Regions from separate parts of the Frateuria edaphi genome, predicted to be linked through region 2. Evidence: predicted binding sites of a transcription regulator. Region 2 holds the regulator's gene; each other region holds the start of a gene.
The links. The regulator HrcA, encoded in region 2, represses chaperone genes, less so after heat shock. The targets are predictions, from matches to a motif close to TTNGCACTCNNNNNNNNNGAGTGCNAA.

Region 1 (4,447 bases), 1.3 Mb from region 2:
AGCCCCGGGTGCGCGCGGGGCGTACACGGGGTTCGGATGTGGATGGGTGGGGCATGAATGCAGACGTTGGCAGCCGCAGCGCCGGCACCGCTCCGCGGGTGCTGGTGGTGGACGGCTCCAAGGTGGTGCGCCAGCTGATCACGCGCGTGCTCAAGGCCGAATTGCCGGAAGCCGAACTGGTCGATTGCGGTAGCGGCGCCGACGCGCGCGAACTGATCGAGCGGGGCCCGTTCGACTTCATCACCATCGCATTGCGCCTGCCCGACATGGATGGCCTGGAACTGGCGCGCCACGTGCGCGAATCGGCCCAGGCCTATGTGCCGATCGTGGTGGTTTCCGGCGATGTCGACGCGCGCCTGCACAAGCGCGAGCTGGGCGACGTCACCGATTATTTCGACAAGTCGCTGGGCTTCCAGGCTCTGGCCGATTTCATCCGCGGCTACGTGCGGCCGGAAGCGACCGCCGAGGGCACCGTGCTGTACGTGGAGGACAGCCGCGTAGTGGCGCTGGCCACCCGCCGCATGCTCGAGAAGATCGGCCTGACCGTGCGCCACGTGGTCAGCGTGGAGGACGCCCTGGCCATGCTGGAGACCGATCGCGCGCAAGGCCGGATCGGCGCCGACGTGGTGCTCACCGACGTCAGCCTGAAGGGCGAGCTCACCGGCGGCGACCTGCTCGAACGCATCCGCAGCCAGTTCGGCTACGGCAAGGGCGCGCTGCCGGTGCTGGTCATGACCGGCGACGAGAACCCGGCCAACCAGGCCGCGTTGCTCAAGGCTGGCGCCAACGACCTGGTCGAGAAGCCGGTCGAGGAAAAGCTGCTGGTCACCAAGCTGTTGTTCCAGTTGCGGGTGGCCCGGCACCTGCGCCAGCGAACCCAAGGCGCGTGAGCGACACCGAAGAAGCCGAACGCGTCCGCCTGGAGCCTTCCTGGAAGGCGCGCCTGGGCGATTACCTGGAACGACCGGACATGCGCGCGCTGGCGGATTTCCTGCGCACCGAAAAGCGAGCCGGCAAGGTGCTCTATCCGCCCGGGCCGGAGATCTTCAACGCCTTCGCGCATACGCCCTTCGACAAGGTGCGCGTGGTGATCCTGGGCCAGGATCCCTACCACGGCCCCGGCCAGGCACATGGATTGTGTTTCTCGGTGCGGCCCGGCGTGCCGGTGCCGCCTTCGCTCAACAACATCTTTGCCGAGATTGCGCGCGACCTTGGCATCCCGCGCCCCGACCACGGCTGCCTTACGCCGTGGGCCGACCAGGGCGTGCTGCTGCTCAACAGCGTGATGACGGTCGAGCAGGGCCGCGCCGGCGCGCACCAGAACAAGGGCTGGGAAGGCTTCACCGATGCCGCCATCGCGGCGCTCGACCGCGAACGCGAGGGGCTGGTGTTCATGCTCTGGGGTGCCTATGCCCAGCGCAAGGGCCGACTGGTCGACCCGAGTCGCCACCTGGTGCTGAGCTCGGTGCATCCCTCGCCGCTGTCGGCCCATCGTGGCTTCATCGGCAACGGCCATTTCTCGGCCGCCAACCGTTACCTGGAAAGCCGCGGCCAGGCTCCGGTCGATTGGTCGCTGCCGCCGCGTTCACGGCTCGCTGCTTGACGCTGTAGGACTGGCGTGGAAGTGTCGATCGAAGTGACACGACAAGGAGTACGTCATGTGCAAGCCGATCGGTTTCCTGGTGATTTTCGCGGCCGCTGCGATGCCGGTGGCCAGTGCGGCAGCCGATGAGGTCGGCTCTCGCCTGCAACTTCCGTCGTTCGAGCAGGTCGATGCCAACCACGACGGCGTGCTCAGCCGTTCGGAGCTTCCCGACGGCCTGCAGGACATGCGAATGCATTTCAGCCAGTACGCGTACGCGGACAACCGGATCTCGCGGCAGACGTATGCGCGGTACGCGTCTTCCGGGGAGCGGCGGCTGACCTCCGCGCCGAGGACATTCCTGGAACCCCGCGGTCGAATGGCGCCGCCACAGTCCTACCGCCGGGCGGATACCCCTGGCGCCACGCCGACGCCGCCGGTTCACAAGCGTTAGATCGCCCATGTGAACAATGGCCCGATGGCCGGACGACGAGGGCTGGCGATGCCGCCCGCATTGCTGTACGATTCGGTACATTAAATCTCGCAGCGAACTTTTCAGCCTTTTAGCACTCTCAATACCGGAGTGCTAAGCTGCGATTTACTTGCCGGAGGTTCCACATGTCCCAAGCCTTGGTGACCGCCAACCTGCCGATCCCCAGCGTCGTTGGCAGTCTGGACGCCTATATTTCCGCCGTGCACCGCATCCCGGTGCTCAGCCATGACGAGGAGCAGGCGCTGGCGCGCCGCTTCAACGAAGAAGACGACCTGGGTTCGGCCAGGAAGCTGGTGATGTCGCACCTGCGTTTCGTGGTGCACGTGGCCCGTGGCTACTCGGGCTACGGCCTGCAGCTGGGCGACCTGATCCAGGAAGGCAACATCGGCCTGATGAAGGCGGTCAAGCGCTTCGACCCGGACCAGGGCGTGCGCCTTGTCAGCTTCGCGGTGCACTGGATTCGCGCCGAGATGCACGAGTTCATCCTGCGCAACTGGCGCATCGTCAAGGTCGCCACCACCAAGGCGCAGCGCAAGCTGTTCTTCAACCTGCGCAAGAGCAAGAAGCGCCTGGGCTGGATGAACGCCGAGGAAGTGCGCGTCGTGGCCCGTGACCTGGGCGTGCCGGAGGCGACCGTGCGCGAGATGGAATCGCGCCTGTCCGGCCGCGACATCGGCTTCGAAGCGCCTGCCGACGCGGACGACGATGCCAAGCCGGCACCGGCGGCCTTCCTGGTCGACGACGGCGCCGATCCGTACGACAACGTGTCCGACGCCGACCAGGCCGACAACCAGCTGGAGACGCTCTCCAGCGCACTGGCCAAGCTGGACGAACGCTCGCGCGACATCATCCAGCGCCGCTGGCTCAACGAGGACAAGGCCACGCTGCAGGATCTGGCCGACGAGTACGGTGTTTCGGCCGAACGCATCCGTCAGGTCGAGGCGAATGCGATGAAGAAGATGCGCGCCCTGTTCTGACAAATGCCGTCACGGCAAACGAAAAAGCGGCCCTCGTGGCCGCTTTTTTTTTGCGTTCCTGCACAGCCGGCCATCAGCGATGGGGCTGGGAACGACTGACCAAGCAAGGCCAAGCCGTTTCTTAAGGTGCCCGAGCGCCGGCCGGCGATCGGAAGCCCGCACCCGAGCCAGGTCGCGGCGGGCTCCCGCAATGGCGACAGCAGGATGGCGTTCTTGCCGGGATCCCTGCGAGTCCCGGCCCCTTGCCCGGCCCTCTCCCTGGCGGGAGGGGGAGCAAGGCGCGTCAGAGCCGCTCGGCCAACAGCTTTTCCAGCTGCCGCTGGTCGGCCGCGAACTTGCGGATGCCTTCGGCCAGTTTGTCGCTGGCCATCGCATCCTCGTTCATGCCCCAGCGGAAGCGCGCCTCGTCGACGGCCGGGGGACGTTCCGTGCGGGTGCCATCGTCGGCCATGCGGCGCGGCAGCGGCTCATCCGATCCATCGAGTTCCGCCATCAGGTCGGGACTGATGGTCAGGCGGTCGCAGCCGGCCAGGGCCTGGATCTGGCCGACGTTGCGGAAGCTCGCGCCCATCACCACGGTCTCGTAGCCGTGGGTCTTGTAGTAGTGGTAGATGCGCCGCACCGACTGCACGCCCGGGTCTTCGTCCGGCGCGTACTGCTTGACCCCGGTGTTGGCCACGTACCAGTCCATGATGCGGCCCACGAACGGCGAGATCAGGAACACGCCCACCTCGGCACTGGCCACCGCCTGTTCGAACGCGAACAGCAGGGTCATGTTGCACTGGATGCCGCGCCGCTCCAGTTCGCGCGCGGCGCGCACGCCCTCCCAGGTCGAGGCCAGCTTGATCAGCACGCGGTCGCGCTTGATGCCGGCGTCCTCGTACAGCCCGATCAGCCGCTCGGCCTTGGCGATGCTGGCGTCGGAGTCGAACGACAGCCGCGCATCCACTTCAGTGGAGACACGGCCGGGGACCAGCTCCAGGATCTTGCGCCCGACCGCCACCGCGAGGTGGTCGCCGGCATCGACCAGCTGCTGTTCGCGCGAATGGCTTTTGGCCCGCGCCCATGCCAGCGACTCCTCCAGCAGTGGGGCGAAACTGCTCTGCGTGACCACCTTGAGCAGCAGCGACGGGTTGGTGGTGGCGTCGACCGGACGCCACCGGGCGATCGCATCGACGTCGCCGGTGTCGGCGACGACGGTGGTGTATTGGCGCAGTTGTTCGAGTTGGGAGGGCACGATGGGGTCCGGGTGTCAGGGGATGTCGGAGGGGCGTTCGTCCGCGGTGGGCACGTCGTCCGCGTCGGCACCGGTGACGATGCGGGCGTGGCGCTCGTAGGTCCAGTAGGCCCAGGCCCAGTCCAGCAGCACCACCAGCCGGTTGCGGAAGCCGATCA
Region 2 (4,447 bases):
ACGGCGACGCAGGAATTGGTGGTACCCAGGTCGATGCCGATGATCTTGCCCATAGTGTTCAGCTCCAATGCTTTCTAGGCGGCCCCCGCGGCCGCGATGGTTTTCCAGATGGTGGCCCACGCCCGGCGATTCAATGCCGCGGGGCCGCCTGTGTGTTCAGCGAGCGATGCGTCAGTCCTTGGCCACGGCGACCAGTGCGGGACGCAGCAACCGGTCGTTCAGCACGTAGCCCTTCTGCAACACGTTGACTACGGTGCCGGGCGCCTTGCCGGGCGCTTCGACCATGCTCACGGCATGGTGGCGCTCCGGGTCGAGGGGTTGGTCGACCGGATCAACCTGCACCAGTCCGTGGGTCTCGGCGACCTTCAGCAACGCCTTCAGGGTCAGCGCCAGGCCTTCGCGCACGGCGGCCGCGTCACTGCTCTCGATGGCCAGCCCGCGTTCCAGGCTGTCGTAGACCGGGAGCAACTCGTTCAACAGCTTTTCGTTGGCGAAGCGGCGGGCCTGTTCCAGGTCGCGATGCAGGCGCCTGCGCTGGTTTTCCAGCTCCGCGTGCTCGCGCAGCACGGACTCGCGCAACTCGGCGTTGCTCGCCTCCAGCTCGGCGACCCGCGCCTGCAGGGCATCGGATCCTTGCGTTCCCGGCGAACCGGATTCCTGCACCTGGTCCGGCGTCTGCTCGTTGTTCTGCATGCATTACTCCCAAACAAAGGTCCGGACCGGCACCTCCGTGCCGGCCACCGATAACTGCGGGAAACCCGCCCTCCGGGGGCGGTTATAGGGACGTCGCGGCGCGATTCAAGGCGTCGCTGAGCAATCCGGCAGTCGCCTGCACCACCGGGATCACCCGGTCGTAGGCCATGCGGGTGGGCCCGATCACGCCGACCGCACCCAGGACCCGCCCCTGCACGCCGTAACTGGCGGTCACCACGCTGCAGCCGTCCAGCGCGGCAAAGCCCGATTCCTCGCCGATGAACAGGCGCACGCCCGGGGCCCGGGCGCACACCTCCATCAGTTGCAACAATTCGTTTTTTTTCTGGAAGGCCTCGAAGAGCTCGCGCAGACGGTCCAGGTCAGCGAGCTCGGCGTAACCCATCAGGTTGGTCTGGCCGCTCACCAGCACGTCGTCTCCGCCACCTTGCGGCGCGAAGGAGGCCGCCGCGAGTTCCGTCGCGCTGGCGACAAGGCGGTTGAGCTCGCTGCCGGCCTCGCGCAGCTCGCGCAGGAGATGGGCGCGGATGTCGTCCACGCGCAAACCGGCAAAATGGGTGTTGAGGTAGTTGGCGGCCTGTTCCAGTTCGCGGCTGTCCAGCGGCCTGGCCAGCTGCACGATGCGGTTCTGCACCTGGTTGTCGGAGAACACCAGGATCACCAGCACGCGTGCGTCCGGCAGCGGCACGAAATCGATATGGCGCAGGGGAAAGTCACCTTGGCGCGGCACCGTCACCACGCCGGCGAAGTGGGTCATCGCCGAAAGCAGCGTGGACACGTTGCCCAGCAGGTCGCGGGTGGTCGTGGGTCCGGGTGGCAACTCACGCTTGAGCCGCGCCATGTCCTCGCGCGGCAGCGGCTGCAGCTCGATCAGGCTGTCGACGAACAGGCGCAGGCCACGTGGCGTGGGTATGCGTCCGGCGGACGTGTGCGGCGAGGCGACCAGGCCTGCGTCTTCGAGGTCCGCCATGATGTTGCGGATCGTCGCCGGGCTGACGTCCAGCCCCGACGATCGGGACAGCGTGCGCGACCCGACGGGCTCGCCATCGGCCAGGTACTGCGCGATCAGGGTGCGCAGCAGGCGGCGGGCGCGGGCATCGAGGTCGTGGGGTCGGGTCATCGCTGTAACAAACGGTGAGACGGGACAGAAATAAGGTGTCGCCGCCGAGTTTGCAAGAACGCCGGTCGCGACGGTAGCCGCGCCGCGCGCCACTTCTGCCCGTACAATTCCACGCCATGCTCACTTCCCTGTACGTCCGCCATTTCGCCGTCGTCGAAGAAGCCGAAGTCGCCTTCGGCCCGGGCCTCACCGTGGTCAGCGGCGAAACGGGCGCCGGCAAGTCGCTGCTGGTCGACGCGCTGATGTTGCTGGCCGGCGCGCGCGCCGACAGCGGCATGGTGCGCGAGGGCTGCGACCGCGCCGAACTCATCGCCGAATTCGACCTGGCCGCGCTGCCCGAAGCACGCGCCTGGCTGGAACGGGAGGAGCTGGACGATGAAGGTGCCTGCCAGCTTCGCCGCGTGATCCGCGCCGAGGGCAGCTCGCGCGCGTGGATCAACGGCCGCCCGGCCAATGCCAGCCAACTCGGTGAACTGGCCACGCTGCTGGTGGAAATCCATGGCCAGCATGAGCACCAGGCGCTGCTCTCGCGCGGCCACCAGCTCGATCTGCTTGATGCGTACGCCGGCAATGAGGAACTGGTGGGACAGTTGCGCACGCTGGCCGCGCAGTGGCGCGAGCTGGGCGCGCGCATCCGCAAGCTCAGTGGTGGCGATGACCGCGAGCAACGGCTCGAACTGCTGCGCCACGAGGTCGGCGAGCTCGAACGCTGGGTGTTGCCGGCTGCGGAATTGTCCGAACTCGAGGCCAGCCACAAGCGCCTGGCCAATGCCGGCCGGCTGGCCGAAGGCGCCTCCGGCGTGGTGGAACTGCTCGACGGCGACAGCGAATTCGCGTTGCGCCGTGCGCTCGGCCGCGCGCACGGGGAGTTGGGCAAGCTGGCTGCCCTGGACCCGCGCCTCGCGCCCCTGCTGGAACTGCTGGACAACGCAGAGATACAGCTGGGCGAAGCTTCCGACGGCCTCTCGCGCTACGCACAGGACGTCGACCTCGATCCGGAGCGCTATGCCGACGTCGATACCCACCTCACCCGCCTTCACGAACTGGCGCGCCGCCACCGCCTTCCCGTCGCCGAATTGCACGATCGGCTGGGCGCATTGCAGGCCGAGCTGCTCGAACTGGAAGGCGCCGGCGACGCGCTGGAGCGGCTCGCCGGCGATCGCGCACGGCTGGAACGCGGCTATGCGAAAGCGGCCGATGACCTAAGCAGGGCACGCCGCACGGCCGCCGCGCGCCTGGGCGAGGAGGTCAGCGCGCTGATGGGCGAACTGGGCATGGCCGGCGGCCGGCTGGTCGTCGACCTCGAACCGGTCGACGGCGGCGAGCCGGATGCGCAAGGCCGCGAGCGCTGCGAACTGCTTGTCAGCGCCAATCCCGGCCAGCCACCGCGCGCGCTGCGCAAGGTCGCCTCGGGCGGCGAACTGGCACGCATCAGTCTCGCCATCGAGGTCGCCACGCTGGGCAAGGACACGATCGGCTGCATGGTGTTCGACGAGGTCGACACCGGCATCGGCGGCGCCGTGGCCGAGGTGGTCGGGCAGAAGCTGCGCGCGCTCGGCGGCGAGCGCCAGGTTCTGTGCGTCACCCACCTGCCCCAGGTCGCCGCGCAGGGCCACGCACACCTGCGCGTCAGCAAGCACAGCGACGGGGATACCACTCGCACGCAGATCGAGAAGCTGGACGCAGCCGGCCGCCGAGACGAACTGGCGCGCATGCTGGGCGGCGTCGAGATCTCCCGCGAAACGCGCGCCCACGCCAGGCAGATGCTCGAGCGCGCGCAAAGCGCCTGACGCGAGCCCCGGGAGGATGGACCTCAGCCCACCATCGCGTGGCGACACGGTGGGTTCAAGCCCACCCTACGTCACCCGGTCCGTCAGTTCTTGCGCTCGGACAACAGCCCGCGCTCGCTCGCCATCCGGTACAGGTCCAGTTCCGACCCCGCGCCCAGTTTGCCCATCAGGCTGGCGCGATGGATATAGATGGTCTTCTGGCCCACCCCGAGCACTGCCGCGACCTGCTTGGGCGCCTTGCCTGCCGCCAGCAGCAGGAACACCTCGCGCTCGCGCGCGGTCAGCCGGTTGACCGGATCGAGTGCCTCGCTGGGCCGCTCGGCACGACGCTGACGCAAATCCGAACTCAGGAACGTCTCGCCCTGCATCACCTGGCGCAGGCCCGCCACCAGTTCTTCCGGCGCGGCGCCCTTGGTGACATAGCCGCTGGCGCCACGGCGTAGCGCCTCGGATACGTAGGGCTCGCCGTCGTGCATGCTCAGCACGACGATATGCGTGTCCGGCGCCAGGCTATGCAGGTGCTCGATCAATGGCAGGCCACTGCCATCCGGAAGCGACAGGTCCAGCGCGACGAGATCGGGGCGACGCTGGTTGATCGCGTCCACCGCATCGTCGGCACAACGGCATTCGGCGATCACTTCCAGATCCGGCTCCAGTTCGATGAGCCGCTTGAAACCCTCGCGGACGATGGCGTGGTCGTCGACCAGAACGATGCTGTACATGATGCCCCGCTGACTTGCTGGTTTCGGGCGGTACGCCGGCATGCGGCTCGACCGCTTCGGACGCCCCCGCGTCCGGCCCTGCCACCCGAGTCTATAAGAGACCG
Region 3 (4,447 bases), 1.7 Mb from region 2:
GCGGTGGTCCGGCCCGGCGCGGACGCACCCATCCGGTGGTGAGCGCGGTGCCCAGCAGGATGATCGCGCAGCCGCCGACCATGCGCGCGGTCACCGGCTCGTCCAGCAGCAGCGCGCCCCACAGCACGCCGAAGGCGGGGATCAGGTAGGGGATCACCATGATCCGCACGGCACCGACCCGGGCCAGCACCCAGAAAAACAGCACGTAGGCCAGCGCGGTGCACAGCACGGCCAGTCCGGCGGCCGCCAGCCACGCCTGCATCGGCGGCGCCTGGTCCGGCCAGGCCAGCACCGTCGTCGGCAGCAGCACGAGCGCGGCGACCATGTGGCTGCCGACCGTCACCACCAGCGGCGTGACGCCCGCCAGGCGCAGGTGGGTGTAGTGCACCGCGTAGCCGTAAAGCACGGTGGCCGCGATGCAGGCAAGCAGCGCGAGCCCCGCGCCCGGCGCCAACGCGAGGCTGCCCTGGGCCAGCCAGAGGATCCCGGCAAATCCGGCTACCAGCCCGGCGCCGCGCCAGGCATCCAGCCGCTGGCCCAGCCACAGCCAGCCGATCAGCGCGGCGAACATCGGCGTCATGCCGTCGATGATCGAGGCCAGGCCGGCTGGCAGGCTGCGCGTGGCGAAGGTGAACAGCAGGAAGGGCAGCGCCGAGTTGGTCAGCCCGACCACGGCGATCGGCCACCAATGGGCGCGCCATTCGGCCAGCCGCCGGCGCGAGGCCAGCAGCGGCAGGAAGCACAGCGCCGCGCCGATGGCGCGCAGGCCGGCCAGCGGGAGCGCGCCGAAGGCGCCCGCGCCCATGCGCATGAACAGGAACGAGCCGCCCCACAGGGCGCCCAGCGACAGCAGGACGGCAAGATCGATCTTCTTCATCTTGGAGAGCGGGCAACGGGGAAGGCAAGTTTGCCGGGATGCCACTGACAAGGGTTGTCAGCAGTCTTGCGCTGTCTCGTCAGTGGCGTCGCGGACCCAGTCCAGGTAAGGCGCATGGGCGTGCTCGATGGGCACGGCGATGAGTTCGGGCAGGTCGTACGGATGCAGCGCCAGCAGGCGCGTGCGCAGGGCGTCGAAGCGCGCGTCCGTCGTCTTGATCAGCAGAAGCTGCTCGCTGTCGGTGGTGATTTTGCCTTGCCAGCGGTAGGTCGAGGCAATGCCGGGCAGACGGTTCACGCAGGCGGCCAGGCGTTCGGCCACCAGCGCCTCGGCGATGCGCTGGGCGCTGCCGGCGTCGGGACAGGTGCAATAGCAGAGCAGGACGGAGGTGCCAGGCATGGCGCGAGATGGTAGCCCCTCTCCTGCGCGGAGATGGTTCGAGCACGGCGCCGCGTCCCTCCCGTTTGCCGAAAGCGCTGTCCGAGCGCACCTGCGCGCAACCGCATGGCAGGCCAGGCATGGCGGTCGCGTCCAGGTGCGCACTTGCAAGGGGCGGCCGTGGCATCGAATGCGAGGCGGCGCCCCGGGCCGTGGGCGGCAACCCTTGAAACCCTGTCCGCACCACCCCACCTGCTGTGCCAATCGCGCTTCACCCTCTTGCAGGGGCGGACTGCGTCGCTAGAATTGGCACTCACCATCACCGAGTGCTAACAGCGTCCCGGTGATCCTCACCTTCTTTCAACCCGAACTGTGGAGTCCCATCCATGAGCAAACTGCGTCCGCTGCACGATCGCGTCATCGTCAAGCGCCTGGAAGAGGAGCGCGTCTCCGCCGGCGGCATCGTCATCCCCGACAGCGCCACCGAGAAGCCGACCCGCGGCAAGGTCATTGCCGCCGGCACCGGCCGCATCCTCGAAGACGGCAACGTCCGTCCGATGAGCCTGAAGGAAGGCGACACCGTGCTGTTCGGCAAGTACGCCGGCCAGGAAATCAAGATCGACGGCGAAGAGCTGGTCTTCCTGAAGGAAGACGACATCGTCGCGGTGATCGAAGGCTGATCAGCCTCTCCCGCACGACTCTCCGCAATCTACCCATCGAATTCGAAGGATAAAGACACATGGCAGCTAAAGAAGTCCGCTTCGGCGAAGACGCCCGCTCGCGCATCCTCAAGGGCGTGAACACCCTGGCCAACGCGGTCAAGGTCACCCTGGGTCCCAAGGGCCGCAACGTCGTGCTCGAGAAGAGCTTCGGCGCCCCGACGATCACCAAGGACGGCGTGTCCGTCGCCAAGGAGATCGAGCTGGCCGACAAGTACGAGAACCTCGGCGCGCAGATCGTCAAGGAAGCCGCTTCCAAGACCTCCGACGTCGCCGGTGACGGCACCACCACCGCCACCGTGCTGGCGCAGGCGTTCATCCAGGAAGGCCTCAAGGCGGTCGCCGCCGGCATGAACCCGATGGATCTGAAGCGCGGCATCGACAAGGCCGTCATTGCGGCCGTGGGCGAGCTGAAGAAGCTCTCCAACCCGACCGCCGACGACAAGGCGATCGCGCAGGTCGGCACCATCTCGGCCAACTCCGATTCCAACATCGGCGACATCATCGCCACTGCGATGAAGAAGGTCGGCAAGGAAGGCGTGATCACGGTCGAGGAAGGCTCGGGCCTGGAGAACGAGCTGGACGTCGTCGAGGGCATGCAGTTCGACCGCGGCTACCTGTCGCCGTACTTCATCAACAACCAGGCCAGCCAGCAGGTCGAGCTGGACGACCCGTACATCCTGATCCACGACAAGAAGGTGTCGAACGTCCGCGAGCTGCTGCCCGTGCTGGAGGCCGTCGCCAAGGCCGGCAAGCCGCTGCTGATCGTCGCCGAGGAAGTCGAGGGCGAGGCGCTGGCCACGCTGGTGGTCAACACGATCCGCGGCATCGTCAAGGTCGCCGCCGTCAAGGCGCCGGGCTTCGGTGACCGCCGCAAGGCCATCCTCGAGGACATCGCGATCCTGACCAACGGCCAGGTGATCTCCGAGGAAGTGGGCCTGCAGCTGGAAAAGGCCACGATCAACGATCTGGGCCGCGCCAAGCGCGTGGTGATCACCAAGGAAAACACCACGATCATCGACGGCGCCGGCGAAGCCGAGCGCATCCAGTCGCGCATCGGCCAGATCAAGGCGCAGATCGAGGAGACCTCCTCCGATTACGACCGCGAGAAGCTGCAGGAGCGCGTGGCCAAGCTGGCCGGCGGCGTGGCCGTCATCAAGGTCGGTGCCGCCACCGAAGTCGAGATGAAGGAGAAGAAGGCCCGCGTCGAAGACGCCCTGCACGCGACCCGTGCGGCCGTCGAGGAAGGCGTGGTGCCGGGCGGCGGCGTCGCCCTGATCCGTGCGCTCAAGGCCGTCGAAGGCCTCAAGGGTGACAACGAGGACCAGAACCTCGGCATCGCGATCACCCGCCGCGCGCTGGAAGCGCCGCTGCGCGCGATCGTCGCCAACGCCGGCGAAGAGCCCTCCGTGATCCTCAACAAGGTCAAGGACGGCTCGGGCAACTTCGGCTACAACGCGGCCACCGGCGAGTTCGGCGACATGGTGCAGATGGGCATCCTGGACCCGACCAAGGTGACCCGCACCGCGCTGCAGCACGCTTCGTCGGTCGCGGGCCTGGCGATCACCACCGAGGCGATCGTGGCCGAACTGCCGAAGAAGGACGAAGGCCACGGCGGCGCCGGTGGCATGGGCGGCGGCATGGGTGGCATGGGCGGCATGGACTTCTAAGTCCGACGCTCACCGCAGTACCCAGGAAAACCCCGCCTCGCGCGGGGTTTTCTTTTTGTGCCGGCGAAGGGCCATGGGAGCACCTTGCCGCGACAAAGGCGCGCGCGCCTGGGGCGATTGGGCTTCCGACCGTCCGCTGCGTGGCTGCTCTGGCGTGGGCTCCCCGCGACCTGGCTCGCCTGCCGCGGGCTTTCGATTGCCCGACGGCGCTCGAGTCACTTTTCTTGGCTGGCTTAAAGAAAAGTAACCAAAAGAAATGGCCCGGACGCAACACGATGGCGCTGAAGAGCTTGGCGCCAGCTCGCTTTGCCTGGTAAATCCGACGCTCATAGAGGAGCTGCCGCCGCTTTGCCGCGGGCGCTCGGAGCCTAAGGCAAGGGAGGCGGCCAGGTGCGATTGCAGTACGCGTGCGTGCCCGCGAGCGTGGCCGCACGGATCGCTCGGGCGACGCTGCTAGCGTTCACTGCGGGCGTGCCGGCGGCTGGTCCACAATGGGCGTTCCCCCCAGGTGAGCCCTCCCATGCTCTTCCGCTGGTTTGAATCCCTGATCGACCCGTTCAAGGAGCCGGTCGATGTCATGCCGCCGGCAACGCCCGGGCGCTTCTACCTGTTCTACCTGCGCCAGGTGTGGCCGATGTTCGCGGCGGTGCTGGTGGTGGGCTTCTTCGTCTCGATCATCGAGGTGTCGCTGTTCGCCTTCATCGGCCGGTTGGTGGACATGGCCAAGTCGGCCGAGGGCGTGGCGTTCTTCCGTCAGCACGGACGCGAGCTGGCCTGGATGGCGTTCGTGGCGCTCATCGCGC

Region 1: a site for HrcA is predicted at 2,146-2,172, ahead of rpoH (RNA polymerase sigma factor RpoH). Genes of this name have one in related genera too.
Region 3: a site for HrcA is predicted at 1,562-1,588, ahead of groES (co-chaperone GroES). Genes of this name have one in related genera too.

Annotation. Positions count from the first base shown of each region.
Region 1 covers NZ_CP088251.1:150,396-154,842, forward strand. The annotation lists gene LQ772_RS00735 (response regulator) at 54-890, shown strand; gene ung (uracil-DNA glycosylase) at 887-1,603, shown strand; gene LQ772_RS00745 (EF-hand domain-containing protein) at 1,659-2,036, shown strand; gene rpoH (RNA polymerase sigma factor RpoH) at 2,201-3,052, shown strand; gene tal (transaldolase) at 3,336-4,289, opposite strand; gene LQ772_RS00760 (NAD(P)/FAD-dependent oxidoreductase) at 4,305-4,447, opposite strand, start outside.
Region 2 covers NZ_CP088251.1:1,463,092-1,467,538, reverse strand. The annotation lists gene dnaK (molecular chaperone DnaK) at 1-53, opposite strand, end outside; gene grpE (nucleotide exchange factor GrpE) at 172-693, opposite strand; gene hrcA (heat-inducible transcriptional repressor HrcA) at 776-1,831, opposite strand; gene recN (DNA repair protein RecN) at 1,948-3,621, shown strand; gene LQ772_RS06975 (response regulator transcription factor) at 3,705-4,343, opposite strand.
Region 3 covers NZ_CP088251.1:3,136,007-3,140,453, reverse strand. The annotation lists gene LQ772_RS14650 (DMT family transporter) at 1-877, opposite strand, end outside; gene cutA (divalent-cation tolerance protein CutA) at 935-1,276, opposite strand; gene groES (co-chaperone GroES) at 1,642-1,935, shown strand; gene groL (chaperonin GroEL) at 1,995-3,644, shown strand; gene LQ772_RS14630 (ABC transporter ATP-binding protein) at 4,165-4,447, shown strand, end outside.